4 regions of the Pedobacter riviphilus genome follow, and region 3 is predicted to be linked to each of the others. Evidence: riboswitches for the same ligand, from Rfam matches in the RefSeq annotation. Region 3 holds a riboswitch; each other region holds the start of a gene.
The links. A riboswitch is a leader RNA that binds a small molecule or an ion and turns the genes downstream of it on or off. The one in region 3 is predicted to bind S-adenosylmethionine.
Positions count from the first base shown of each region.

Region 1: another riboswitch for S-adenosylmethionine. It lies ahead of H9N25_RS01175 (cysteine desulfurase family protein); the one in region 3 lies ahead of H9N25_RS10200 (SusC/RagA family TonB-linked outer membrane protein).
Region 2: another riboswitch for S-adenosylmethionine. It lies ahead of H9N25_RS08010 (O-acetylhomoserine aminocarboxypropyltransferase/cysteine synthase family protein); the one in region 3 lies ahead of H9N25_RS10200 (SusC/RagA family TonB-linked outer membrane protein).
Region 4: another riboswitch for S-adenosylmethionine. It lies ahead of H9N25_RS04165 (peroxiredoxin family protein); the one in region 3 lies ahead of H9N25_RS10200 (SusC/RagA family TonB-linked outer membrane protein).

Region 1 covers NZ_CP061171.1:281,876-285,153, forward strand. The annotation lists gene H9N25_RS01170 (glycoside hydrolase family 35 protein) at 1-1,250, shown strand, start outside; SAM riboswitch class I at 1,749-1,846, shown strand; gene H9N25_RS01175 (cysteine desulfurase family protein) at 1,896-3,050, shown strand; gene H9N25_RS01180 (TlpA disulfide reductase family protein) at 3,089-3,278, shown strand, end outside.
Region 2 covers NZ_CP061171.1:1,955,013-1,958,290, forward strand. The annotation lists gene H9N25_RS08005 (homoserine O-acetyltransferase family protein) at 1-379, opposite strand, end outside; gene H9N25_RS08010 (O-acetylhomoserine aminocarboxypropyltransferase/cysteine synthase family protein) at 408-1,739, opposite strand; SAM riboswitch class I at 2,007-2,117, opposite strand; gene H9N25_RS08015 (hypothetical protein) at 2,328-3,278, shown strand, end outside.
Region 3 covers NZ_CP061171.1:2,492,804-2,496,081, forward strand. The annotation lists gene H9N25_RS10200 (SusC/RagA family TonB-linked outer membrane protein) at 1-1,299, opposite strand, end outside; SAM riboswitch class I at 1,618-1,724, opposite strand; gene H9N25_RS10205 (TlpA disulfide reductase family protein) at 1,863-3,134, shown strand.
Region 4 covers NZ_CP061171.1:990,763-994,040, forward strand. The annotation lists gene H9N25_RS04155 (hypothetical protein) at 1-153, opposite strand, end outside; SAM riboswitch class I at 232-331, opposite strand; tRNA gene H9N25_RS04160 (tRNA-Cys) at 336-406, opposite strand; SAM riboswitch class I at 1,315-1,412, shown strand; gene H9N25_RS04165 (peroxiredoxin family protein) at 1,574-2,875, shown strand; gene H9N25_RS04170 (peroxiredoxin family protein) at 2,955-3,278, shown strand, end outside.

The DNA of each region.
Region 1 (3,278 bases), 2.2 Mb from region 3:
ATAGCGCAGCTGTATTTCAACAGTTAAAAGATATTGGCTTTAATGTGCCATTTTTTACTTCAGACGGAAGTTGGCTTTTTGAGGGGGGCGCATTACCAGGAGCTTTACCAACTGCAAATGGTGAAGATGATGTAACCAAGCTTAAGGAATTGGTGAATAAATACAATGGTGGTAAAGGACCTTATATGGTAGCAGAATTTTATCCTGGCTGGTTAGCCCATTGGGCAGAGCCTTTTCCTAAAGTTTCTACGCAAGCAGTGGTTAAGCAAACGCAAAAATATTTAGATGGTGGCGTATCTTTTAATTATTATATGGTACATGGAGGTACAAATTTCGGTTTTACATCAGGCGCAAATTATGATAACAAACATGATATTCAGCCAGATTTAACCAGTTATGATTATGATGCGCCAATTAGTGAGGCTGGTTGGGCTACCGAAAAGTACAATGCTTTAAGAGATTTGCTGAAGAAGCCAGAAACTCCAGCTGTTCCGGCAAAAATTCCTTTAATTGCTATTCCGGATATTATTTTAACAAAAGCAGTTGATTTGGAAGATATTAAAAGTAAAATTACACCAGTAAATGACGATAATCCTTTAACTTTTGAAGCTTTAAATCAAGGACATGGCTACATTTGGTACAGCAAAAAATTTAATCAGCCTATTAGTGGTAAACTAGAGTTGGCTGGTTTGCGTGATTATGCCATTGTGTATGTCAACGGAACTAAGGTTGCTGAATTAAACAGCTATTATAAAAAATATGATTGTGATATTGACATTCCTTTTAATGCCGTTTTAGATATTGTAGTTGAAAATATGGGGCGTATTAACTACGGGGCAAAAATCATTAACAGTACAAAAGGTATCATTTCTCCGGTAATTATTAATGGACAAACTATTAGCGGAAACTGGAATATGTATAAGTTGCCTATGGAGGTTGTGCCTAATTTAGCCTTGGCAAAAAATACGGCAACAGTTGGAAGACCAGCTTTTTACGAAGGAAGTTTTTCTCTAACAAAAACTGGTGATACTTTTCTTGATATGCGTGATTGGGGTAAAGGTATCGTGTTTATTAACGGAATAAATATAGGACGTTACTGGAGCGTTGGTCCCCAACAAACGCTGTACCTACCAGGTTGTTGGCTAAAAAAGGGTAAGAATGAAATTGTAATTTTCGAGCAGAATAATGACACGCTACACAAAGTAATTAAATCTGTAGAAGTACCTGTATTAGAATTACTGAAGCCTTAAAGTATTAACCTAGATGATCTTCGATCATTCCTTTAAGAAGTTATTCCATCGTTTTGGGTGATTTTTATGAAGTTGGATTACACTGCCTTAATGGGAGGCAGTGTAGATCACTATGCGCTGTAACAATTATTATAGCTGTGGCTTAATAAATTATCGGGTCTAAAACGAAACAATATCTAAATTCCGTTAAAAGGAAATAATGCAGTATTACATTACTCAGCTGACTTTTTTCTAGTAAATGTTTTTCGGTTCAGTCAAACTTTTTTACAGCTTAAAACAATGGTTAGATAAAATCTGGCAGTGTTTTAATGTGTTCGGTTCTAAGGTAATGTTTTTCATCAACTGTTTTGAAAAACAGTGATTGCAGAGTTCAAATCTTGTCTATTAATGTCACAACGCTGTAATTATATACATAATATTGGCTTAGCACAAAAAAATCAAATTAAAGACTATAATATCCATAGAAATTATATACATTTGTGCCGTTAATATATTTTTGACTTATCCAGAAAGACGGAGGGAAAAGGCCCTGTGATGTCTTAGCAACCTGTTGCCAAATAAGGTGCTAAATCCTTCCCGTAAGGGAAAGATAAGAATAACTTTCTCCGGAAATCTGAATAAGCAGTGATGATTTAAAATTGAAAGATGAGTATTTATTTAGATAATGCAGCGACCACCCCACTTGCCAGTGAGGTTTTTACAGCCATGAAGCCCTTTATTTTTGAGTCATTTGCAAACCCGTCTTCGGCACACGCTTTAGGCAGGTATGCCAGAGAAGCCGTAGAGCGATCGAGAGAAATTATTGCGGATACTTTATATACAGAACCAGGAAATATTTTCTTTACTTCTGGCGGAACCGAAGGCGATAATACAGCTTTACTTTCAGCAGTTTATAACCATAATATCCGGGTTGTTATTACTTCCAGATTAGAGCATTATGCTGTTTTAAATACACTTAAAGCTTTGGCAGACAGTGGTGTAATCAGATTGGTATATCTGGAAAACGATAGCAAAGGCAAATTATCGCTCGCTGAGCTGGATACTTTGCTCGAAAATGAAGAACCGGCACTAATATCCTTAATGCACGGTAACAATGAAATAGGAAATTTAAATCCCATTTTGGAAATTGCCGATCTTGCTGAGCATCATGGTGCGATATTCCATTCAGATACGGTGCAAACCATTGGCCATATCGATATTAACACCCGCCAGCTGGCGCCCGATTTTCTGGTGGGCTCGGCGCATAAGTTTCATGGGCCGAAAGGTGTTGGTTTTCTATATGCAAAAGAACCGGCTAATCTGCGTGCTTTTATTAAGGGAGGAGGGCAGGAATCGGGAAAGCGGGCAGGTACCGAGAACGTAGCAGGTATTGTAGGGATGGCAGCGGCACTTCAGCATGCCTATGATAACCAAAACCTTTACGAAACACATATCCATTCACTTAAAAAAAGATTGCTTAACGGGCTTACAAGCCTTTCTGAAATAAACTTTAACGGTTATTCAGATCATCCTGATAAAAGCTTATCTACGGTATTAAGTGTTTCATTACCCGCATTGCCCAATGGTGCAGATTTGTTACAAACTTTAGACAGGGCAGGCATATTTGTTTCGGGAGGAAGCGCCTGTTCTTCCAATCATTCATCGCATGTTATTGAAGCATTGGGAACTGGTAAAAATGAAGAAACAATCAGGTTTTCTTTCAGCAGGTTTAATACCCAGGCCGAAATCGATGAAGTGGTTGCACTGTTGAACAGCCTTTACCGCAATCGTCAGGAACAATCAAACCTCCTTTACGCTTAAAAATAATTCCTAATCATACATCAATAAATTAATCTGAAATGAAAAAAACACTACTCGTTGCAGTTGCTGTACTACCACTAGCTGCACTGGCACAAAAACCATTCTCGTTAAACGGAACCCTAAAAAATGATAAGGGGAATGAGAAAATTTACTTGAGCTATTCGAAAGATGGTAAATCGATTTTAGACTCCACTGAATTAAAAAACGGCACTTTTGCTTTTAAAGGTG
Region 2 (3,278 bases), 540 kb from region 3:
TAATACCTAAATGCGCAGCCAATAACTGGTGTGCCGATACTAAATCGCGGATGGTAAACTGCGGAAAAGAAAGGTAATAAGGTAAGCCCGTTACCGGATTAGTACTTAATGGGTTTGTACTACCATAATGCGAGCCTAAAACATTAGCACAAACAACATAATGCTCTTCCGGATTGAATAAAGCATTTTCACCGAACAAACCTTCCCACCATTCAAAAACATCAGCATTGGCAGTAAGTGCATGGCAAACCCAAATCACATTATCTTTATTTGCATTTAATTTGCCATAAGTTTGATATGCAATTTGCAGGTTACGGATTTTTTTTCCGCTTTCTAATTTAAACTGTTTGTTATAATGATATGTTGATGCTGTACTCATTGTTTTGTTGTATTCGGAATATTAACGGTTAGGCTTGTAAACTCTCTGTTGGAACTGAAGCATTAATTGTTGCAAATGCCTGTTCGAAATCGGCTTTAATATCATCAATATGCTCAATGCCTACTGATACCCTTAAAGCATTCGGTTTTACACCTGCAGCTAATTGTTCCGTTTCGCTTAATTGTTGGTGTGTTGTGGCCGAAGGTTGAATGATCAGCGTTTTTGCATCACCCACATTGGCCAGGTGAGATACCAGTTTTAAGCTATCAATTACCTGTGTTGCATTTTCTTTGCTTCCGGCTAACTCGAAAGATAAAACTGCGCCAAAACCATTGCTTAAATATTTTTTAGCCAGGTTATTGTATTTACTGCTGGCTAAGCCAGGGTACTGAACTTCTTTAACTAATGGATGGTTTTCTAACCAGGTGGCCAATTCTAATGCATTATCTACATGACGTTGTACGCGGAGCGATAATGTTTCTAATCCTTGTAATAAAAGAAAAGAATTGAAAGGCGATAGGGCAGGCCCAAGATCTCTTAATCCCTCTACACGGGCACGGATGATAAACTGGATGTTTCCAAATGGTCCACCGATACCAAAAACATCACTAAAAACCAAACCATGATAGCCTTCAGAAGGCTCAGAGAACTGAGGAAATTTGCCATTGCCCCAGTTGTAATTTCCACCGTCAACTATTACTCCGCCAATGCTTGTTCCATGGCCACCGATCCATTTCGTTGCAGATTCTACAACAATATTGGCACCATGTTCCAATGGTTTAAACAAATAACCTCCTGCACCAAAAGTATTGTCGACTATTAAAGGGAGATCGTATTTTTTTGCAATGGCGGCAATTTTTTCGAAATCTGGAACGCTAAACGCCGGATTTCCGATGGTTTCGAGATAAATGGCTTTAGTTTTATCGGTAATTTTAGCTTCAAATTCTTCAGGTACATCTGGATTTGCAAAATCGACATGTATACCCAAACGTTTAAAAGCTACTTTAAATTGGTTGTAAGTTCCACCGTAAATGTGAGATGAAGAAACAATGCTATCACCAGCTTCCAATATGTTATTTAACGCTATAAATTGAGCAGCTTGCCCCGATGCAACAGCCAAAGCAGCTACACCACCTTCTAAGGCTGCTATACGTTTTTCGAAAACATCGTTGGTAGGATTCATAATCCTGGTGTAGATATTGCCAAATTCTTTTAAGGCAAATAAATTTGCGCCATGCTCAGCGTTTTTAAAACCATAAGAAGTGGTTTGGTAAATGGGAACAGCCCTTGAACCTGTTGTTGGATCTATTTCCTGGCCAGCGTGTAATTGTAAAGTTTCAAATTTATATGATGTTGACATAGTATCTATTTTTTTAATTGTTGAGTGGGTAAATGCATTAAGATTTTGGGCAATCGTAAAATGTAACAAGGCGTATCCCGATTTTTCGGGACCTTCCAGTTTGAAAGAAACAAAAAAGGAAGATTTTTAAATTACAGTATGCAACAGCACATACAAGCAATCGCGCGCATATCACAACAAGTAATAGAAATAGAAGCTCGTTCTAACTTCTTAAGGTTTGATTTGGGTTCGCCCAGCGATTGAAGATTTAATGTTTTCATCAGTTCTAATTTATATCTCCAAATAACACCATGTTATCCGGTCAGGAATTGGCACCTTCTCTTTCTGAGGGTTGCCAGTGGGTCATCGAGCCAGTCTCTCGCCACTTCTTTATAAATCAACCTGTGAAGATTGACTTTTATTTAGCTTTCCGCCAAATAATATTCCAAATGTCTGAATTAAATTTTAATCGACAAAATAAAATTTCGAATTTACACTAAGACATTGAAAATGAGTGATGTATTTTTATAGCGATATACCAAACTAAAACTTTTAATATAAAATTAACGCTTAAAATTCTAAGTTTGTGTTACCTATCTAAATTTAATCATGATGAAAAATATAAAAGCTTTAGGTTTAGGCCTGCTACTAACTGCAATGTGTTTAAGTAATGCAAACGCCCAGTTTGGTGGTTTGAAGGACAAATTACTAAAAGTTGGCACGGCCCAGGGTGCTAAAGCATTAGGCGTAGACAAGTTTTTAAAGCAACCTGCTGCCATTACCACTAATTTTGAAGATGTAAATAGAGAAGGCGAAAAACAGCCTGATTTTATTAATTCATTAAATTTAAAAGCCCAGCCCTTGTATTTACTGCCTAAAAATCCAGAAGGCGGTTTCGTGCTTTGCGAGGGGCTTTACGAAATGACCAATAAAAGCTACTGCCTAAAAGCCGGAACTTTTGCGCCATCAAAAGGAGATGGATATATGTTTGCCCCAGTTTTAGGGCCGAAAGAAGAAATTGTGGTTTCTATACTTAAAAGTGCAGAAAAACATCCTGATGTTGAACAACATGATATCCAGACGTTGTTATGGACCATTATCGCCAGAACGAAATTTGCCGATTTCAATGGACAGGTTAAACTTACTGCGATAAAATTATTAACACCGAAACAACTTACGCAATTAGAAGGAGGTGCTTTAGGTGTTTTGCCTTTTGATGTAATGGAAAAAGCTAAAGATCAGTTACCATCAGGCGTGAGGGCCGTTTTTGAAGCAGAAAATAATATTCGCCAACTAGTAGCTTCTGGAAATTATACTTATGCCGACATGGAAAAGTACGCCATTATAGCAGGTATGGCTCCTCCAAGAAGCGATGTGCCAAGTGGTATCTGGACTAAACACCCTGACGGTTATTATGTGCGTTATTTTCCTTCTGGTTATTCGATTACCAAAGTGCAGGTATATGTACCAAAAGAATTATTGGCAAATGGAGCTAGGCTGGTTTATGATGCAGCAGGAGATATTGCCTGTCCAGCCAATACTGGATCGCAACGTTTAGCG
Region 3 (3,278 bases):
ATAGTTTTTCAATTGGTTAATATCAACCTGGCGGCCGAACCAGGTAAACTGCAACATCGTACTGGTTGATCTCGAACCGCCTGTTCCAGGTAAATTATCAGAGTTAAGTTTGCTATAATTTGCATTGGCAGTTAAGGTTAACTTCGGTGTTATTTTTAATGATGTATTGAGCACAAACGAATTTTTGCCCTGACCAGAGTTAGGTACGATCCCCACCTGTTTTAGGTTATTATATGATATCCGGTAATCATATTTTTCACCGGCATCTGCAACCGATACCCCATTGTTCAATGAATATCCTGTTTGAAAGAAATCGCGCACATTATCGGGATGTGCCACAAAAGGAACGGCTACTCCCTTCGAAAAAAATTGTGGAATTAGTCTACCATCCAATTTAGGTCCCCAGCTTTCATCTACGCCATCGTTAATGCCTTTACCTGCACCGTCTACGTAACTAAACTTGCCTTCAGATCCCTGACCGAAAGCATTTTGATAAACAGGCAGGGTGAGTAAAGTTTCTAAAACAGCATTCGAATTGATGGCAATGCCTAATCCTTTTTTCGATTTACCCGTTTTGGTTTTAATGAGTATAACGCCTGCTGCAGCCCTCGAGCCATATAGCGCCGCGGCATTTGGTCCTTTCAACACACTCACCGATTCTATATCTTCCGGATTGATATCTGAAATGGTATTGGCATAATCTCTTGCCCCAGCCGAATTTAACTGAGAGTTATCTACCGGAATCCCATCAACTACAAATAATGGCTGGTTATTTCCTGCAATGGAAGTTTCTCCCCTAATAACCACTCGTGATGACCCCATACTCCCCTGGCTGTTGGTTACCCGTACACCAGCTATTTTTCCGGCCAGTGCATTTACCAGGTTGGATTCTTTAGCTTCAGCCAAATCCTGTCCTTTTAATTCCTGAACAGCATAACCTAGCGATTTTTTCTGTCGCGAAATACCCAATGCCGTAACCACTACCTCATCCAACGCATTATCGCTTGATTGAAGAATGACCGAAACTGGGCCTGCATTTTTATTGATTTGTATTTCCTGACTCTTAAAACCGATATAAGAAAATACCAAGGTGCCCTTATCTGGTGCACTAATAGAGAAAGCTCCTTTTGCATCAGAAATGGTGGTTTGTTTGGTTTCTTTTATTAATATGGAAACACCTGGGAGTGTTTCACCATCTGCCGACTTTACCGTTCCGGTAACCGTGACATCTTGAGCGGAAAGCTTTTGTGCTATGAGGAGCAAAAAGATAAGCGCTATTGATTTTAAATTTTTAAGCATATTGTGTAGTTAATTAGTTAATAAGGGATAATAATTTTGGGCAAAACAATTCCTAACGGTTAATAACCGTGTTTTATAAGAAAACAAAGGAATGGTTAGATCAAAAAAGCCTGTTAAATGGAGCGATTTTAACAGGGCATGCGCATTCGGAAGTATGCACTAAGGTTTGCATCAATAGCTTTTAGCTTGTCTGTTTTTTTCATCTGAATAATTTTCTTTAAACCGTATTTACTTTTCAAGCGTGCATCAGGGCAAAAAAAAAGCACCCCATAAATCAGAAGTGCTCCATATATTCTTATAAGGATAACGCAAACAACTGACTTAACTACCCCAGATTCATCTGAGATGGAATTAGCACCATTTCTAAAAATTAGATGGTTGCTAAGGCTTCACAGGGCCATTCCCTCCGCCTTTCTTGATAAGTATTTTAAAATAACTGGGGCAAAGGTATAATTAATTCCATTTATCCTATAGTTTTTATAGATTTTTATTGAAATATTTTTTCTTTGGCAATTACATCCATATCTTTGTCTACTAATTTAGTCGATAAATATACATCCCCAATGAAACTAAAATCCATTTTAGCAGCCGTATTGGCCATATCAACAACTTTTATCTATGCCCAGGAACATAATACTTTACCCAATCAGGTAGTAAAACTCAACAAAATAAAATCTAAAGCCTTTGTTTCCCTCGGCAATTGGCGCGGCATAGCGAAAGTAAAGGAAGGTCTGGAAATTCCTTTTAATTTCGAGATCAATGAAAAAAGCGGTCAACAGAAATTATATTTCCGCAATGCCGAAGAAAGTTTCGAAGGTGGTCTGGTAAAACAGACTGCTGATTCACTTTTCGTAAAACTGGATCAGTTTGATAACGAACTCGCATTTGCAATAGATGGCGATCATTTATCTGGTACATTAAGAAAGCAAGATAAAACTGGCCAACCTTTGGTAATTATTGCTGAACGAAAAAATTATCGTTTTAAAACGGCAGATAAACCAGCAACAGCAGACTATTCTGGTAGTTATGATGTGGTTTTTAAATCGCCAAATGGTAAAGAAGAAAAAACAGTAGGTTTATTTAAGCAAACGGGAAACAAACTTACGGGTACTTTTTTACGCGTAACAGGCGATTCGCGCTATCTGGAGGGCGTTGTGGAAGGAAATGAGTTTCAACTTTCTAGTTTTATTGGCTCCTCCTCTCCTGCCTATTACAAAGGAACTTTCCAGTCAGATGGCTCATTAACCGGTGAAATTTTAGGTACAAGGGGAAGCCAGTCTTTTACCGGGACCAAAAATAAAGATGCTGCCCTGCCTGATCCTTATAAACTCACCTACCTTAAAAAAGGATATAAAACACTTGATTTTAGCTTTCCTGATATCAACGGGAAAAAGATTTCGCTAAAAGATGAGAAGTATAAAAACAAAGTGGTGATTTTGACCATCACCGGAAGCTGGTGCCCTAACTGTGTTGACGAAGCTACCTTTTTGGCGCCGTGGTACAAAAAGAACAAAAACCGCAGTGTAGAAATTATCGCTTTACATTACGAACGCTCAACCGAACCTGAATATGCAAAAAAGGTGATGACACGTTTCCGCGAACGTTTTGGAATTGATTACGACCAGGTTATTGCAGGTACTGCCGATAAACAGGTGGTATCCGAATCGTTGCCTGCACTCGATTCTTTTTTATCGTTCCCAACCACGATAATAATTGATAAACAAGGTAATGTAGCCCAGATCCATACTGGTTTTAATGGTCCGGCCACAGGTAAGTTTTATGATGAATTTATTAAAGAATTTAATACTGAGATTGATACGTTACTGAAGAAATAAGCATAGCACTCTCATTTCTTATCGGTTGGTGTCTCACCAACCGAAATAAAGCGTTGGTCGGTGAGACACCGACCAATAGAACTTCCGTGATTTCCGTGCTTCCGTGGCAAATTAAATGGTAGCACAGGCAAGCCACTCCAAATA
Region 4 (3,278 bases), 1.5 Mb from region 3:
CAGAATTTCTTCATCGATCTCATTAAGCTGTTCATTATAAAGCCGGTCTGATTCTGCCTTACAATGTTCATAATCATCTAATTTTTCGCAGGAAGTGTTTCCGTGGATCTCGAAAAAATCCCTGATGGATGGATAATCAAAATAAACTGACATATTATTAAGTTTAGGTTACCAATTTGAAGGGGATGGCCATTGATTGTTCGCCGAAAACAGTTAAGAAATCTGCTTTCAAACTCATCTTTTCTGCCATTGCAGAAGGAATTAGCACCTTGTTACACAACAGGTTGCTAAGACATCAAAGGGCCATTCCCTACGTCTTTCTTGATAAGTATTAGACGTCATGGACGGAATCGAACCGCCGTACTAGGTTTTGCAGACCTTTACCTAACCACTCGGCCACATGACTATATGGTCTTTTCAAGTAGCTTTAGATTCACTTTTTGAAGAAGACTCAGCAAAAGTAAAAATTAATTACTATAATTTCTATAGAAATAGTAGTTTTTTTGTGAGATTTCTGATTGTTGAGCTTGTTTTATGGTGTAATTTATTGGTTTTTAGTTGTTTGTGTATTTAAAATAAATTGCAGGTAGATCCTGAAACAAGGTGAGGATGATGATTACTCGCATACAACTCGCCATCGTGATCCGATAGTTATCGGATGCAACTAGATTTACAAGATGACTTTAGTATTCAATAAATTAAGGTTAAAGATTCTTGACTGCGTTAACAAAGACTGATTTAGAAAATCGGTCGTCATTTCCTTTGCTTAGCGAAGGAAATGACGATTCGCCTATACCTATCATCACTACTCTTTTGCTTTCTTGTTAAGATACCTGCCTCTCCGAACGGCCTAATGCTACGCCCTTGCATAATTCCCTCAGTCCAATTTCTTCTTTAATTGTAAATTATATTTCTGTAAATCAATTGTTTACTGATAAAGTCTATAAAATCTATAGGAATACTTGTTTAAATTAAACGAAGTTTATACCTTTACAAAAAAAATAATAGTTCACTAGCAAATTTACGTTCAAGATGAAACTCCGCAGACAACCTCAGCCATATCCCCTGATCAATTATTCAGATCAGTATAACTGCTGTTGCCGCTAATATAAGCTAAGATACAGATCACCTGTTAAAGGTTTTCATTCAGATATTCTTATTTAAAAATCCTGGTACCCCGGGGCCTTTTGATAGAATATTATGGTGGTCATGTATTTAAGTCAATAAGTTGCCGGGGTATCAGGAACAGCCCAAACTAATCACCACCACTAGTTTAGGTTATTACTCTAATTAATTCACCACCATTAATTAGTTGATTTATACAGAAGAAGGGAGAGTCAGTACTCGTTGAACTTCTAGCAACTTTCCATAGGAAAAAGTGCTCAAACTGATCTAGCAATAGATTATAAATTAACCAATAACAAGTAAACTCACGTTTCCTGTTAGGGATTTCATTAAAAGCATAACAGTTGTTTAAACAGCCTGTATCTGTGCTATATGGTTTTCTGTGGGAGAAATCGTGCCTTGTTATTAAAAACTCTAAAACGATAGTGTTTAACTAATAATGATGATTATGAAAATGAAAATTTCCTCAAGAATTGCATGCCTAACCACCTCAGTCCTGTTACTGGGAGGCATTGCATCCGCCAAGGTGGCAAAACCATTCCCAAAAGAAGGGATTTGGAGGGGCGAGTTTAATGTAAGCGAATCAAAAGTGCCATTTAACTTCGAATTAAAAGGTAAAAATCCTCAAACGGCCATCTTAACTTTAATTAATGGCTCCAGACGTGATGATTTTCATGTAGAAAGACGTGGTGATGATTCCATCTATGTAAAAATGAATACCTACGATGCTGCTTTGGTGGCAAAAATAGAAACTGATGGCACTTTATCGGGCGAATACCGCAGTCTGGTACCTGGTTTCAGGGGCAATTCACTTCCCTTTGTAGCAGAGCATGGTAAAAATTACCGCTTTGTAGAACCTGGAAAAGATATCGCACCAAAACACAATATCTCTGGCAAGTGGGAAATAAAAACCTATACCAAAGAAGCTGTACCAGCATCTATTGCTTTATTAAAGCAGAATGGAAATAAACTTACCGGAGTAATCATGACTGTTGTGGGCGATACACGGGAGCTTGAAGGTACTGTACAGGGTGATGAATTTGAGTTGTCTGGCTTTACCGGACCAAGTCCTTTTATTGTAAAAGGAAAAATTAACGACGATAACAGCATTACTGGTGAACAGGGTTTCGGAATTTATAAAAACCTGAAATTTGATGGCCAGCGCAACGAAAATGCCGAGCTTCCTGATCCTTACAAGCTTACTTTTCTTAAAGAAGGTTATAAAAAACTTGATTTTACCTTTCCAGATCTAACAGGAAAAAATGTTTCCTTAAGTGATGATAAATACAAAGGTAAGGTCGTAATTATTGAAACGATTGGTACCTGGTGCCCAAATTGTACCGATCAAACGGTTTTTCTTTCGCCATGGTTTAAAAAGAACCAAAAACGAGGCGTGGAAGCCATTGCGATTGGTTTCGAACAAAAAGATGATCTCGAATATGCCAAATACACGTTGGGTAAATTGAAAGAGAAATATGGTATCACTTACGATATCCTGTTTGGTGGCATTGCCGATAAAAAAGTAGTGGCTGAAAAACTGCCTGCGCTAAATAAATTCATTGCTTTTCCAACAACCATCATTATCGATAGAAAAGGAAATGTAAGAGAAATTTATACCGGCTATACAGGCACCGTAACCGGAAAATACTTTAACGATTACGAAACCAAATTTAACAAAGTGCTCGACGAGCTGATTGCTGAACCAGTACCCGAAAAACTGGCTTCAGCAGAAACACTAAAAAGTAAATAACCTAAACTAAGTATAAACAAAATATTAGGCTGTATTTCATTGCAGCCTATATTTTAACCTACACTTAAAACTATACAAGATGAAAACTTACTTTGCTAAAATGCAGGTGCTGGCACTGGCATCGCTCATTTCTACAACAGCCTTTGCTGTAAATAAGGTGCATGAAGAACCGAAAACAGCCAAAAAATTTATAAAAGAAGGAATTTGGCGTGGTGTTTTTAAGGTAGCTGAAACAGAAGTGCCTTTTAATTTCGAACTGAAAGGAAAAGATGCAGCGCATGCCACGTTTACACTGTTAAACGGTACGCGGAGAGACGATTTCCACATCAAATACCTGGGACAGGATTCACTATTTATCAAAATGAATACTTACGATGCAGCTTTGGTGGCCAAAATTGAAAGT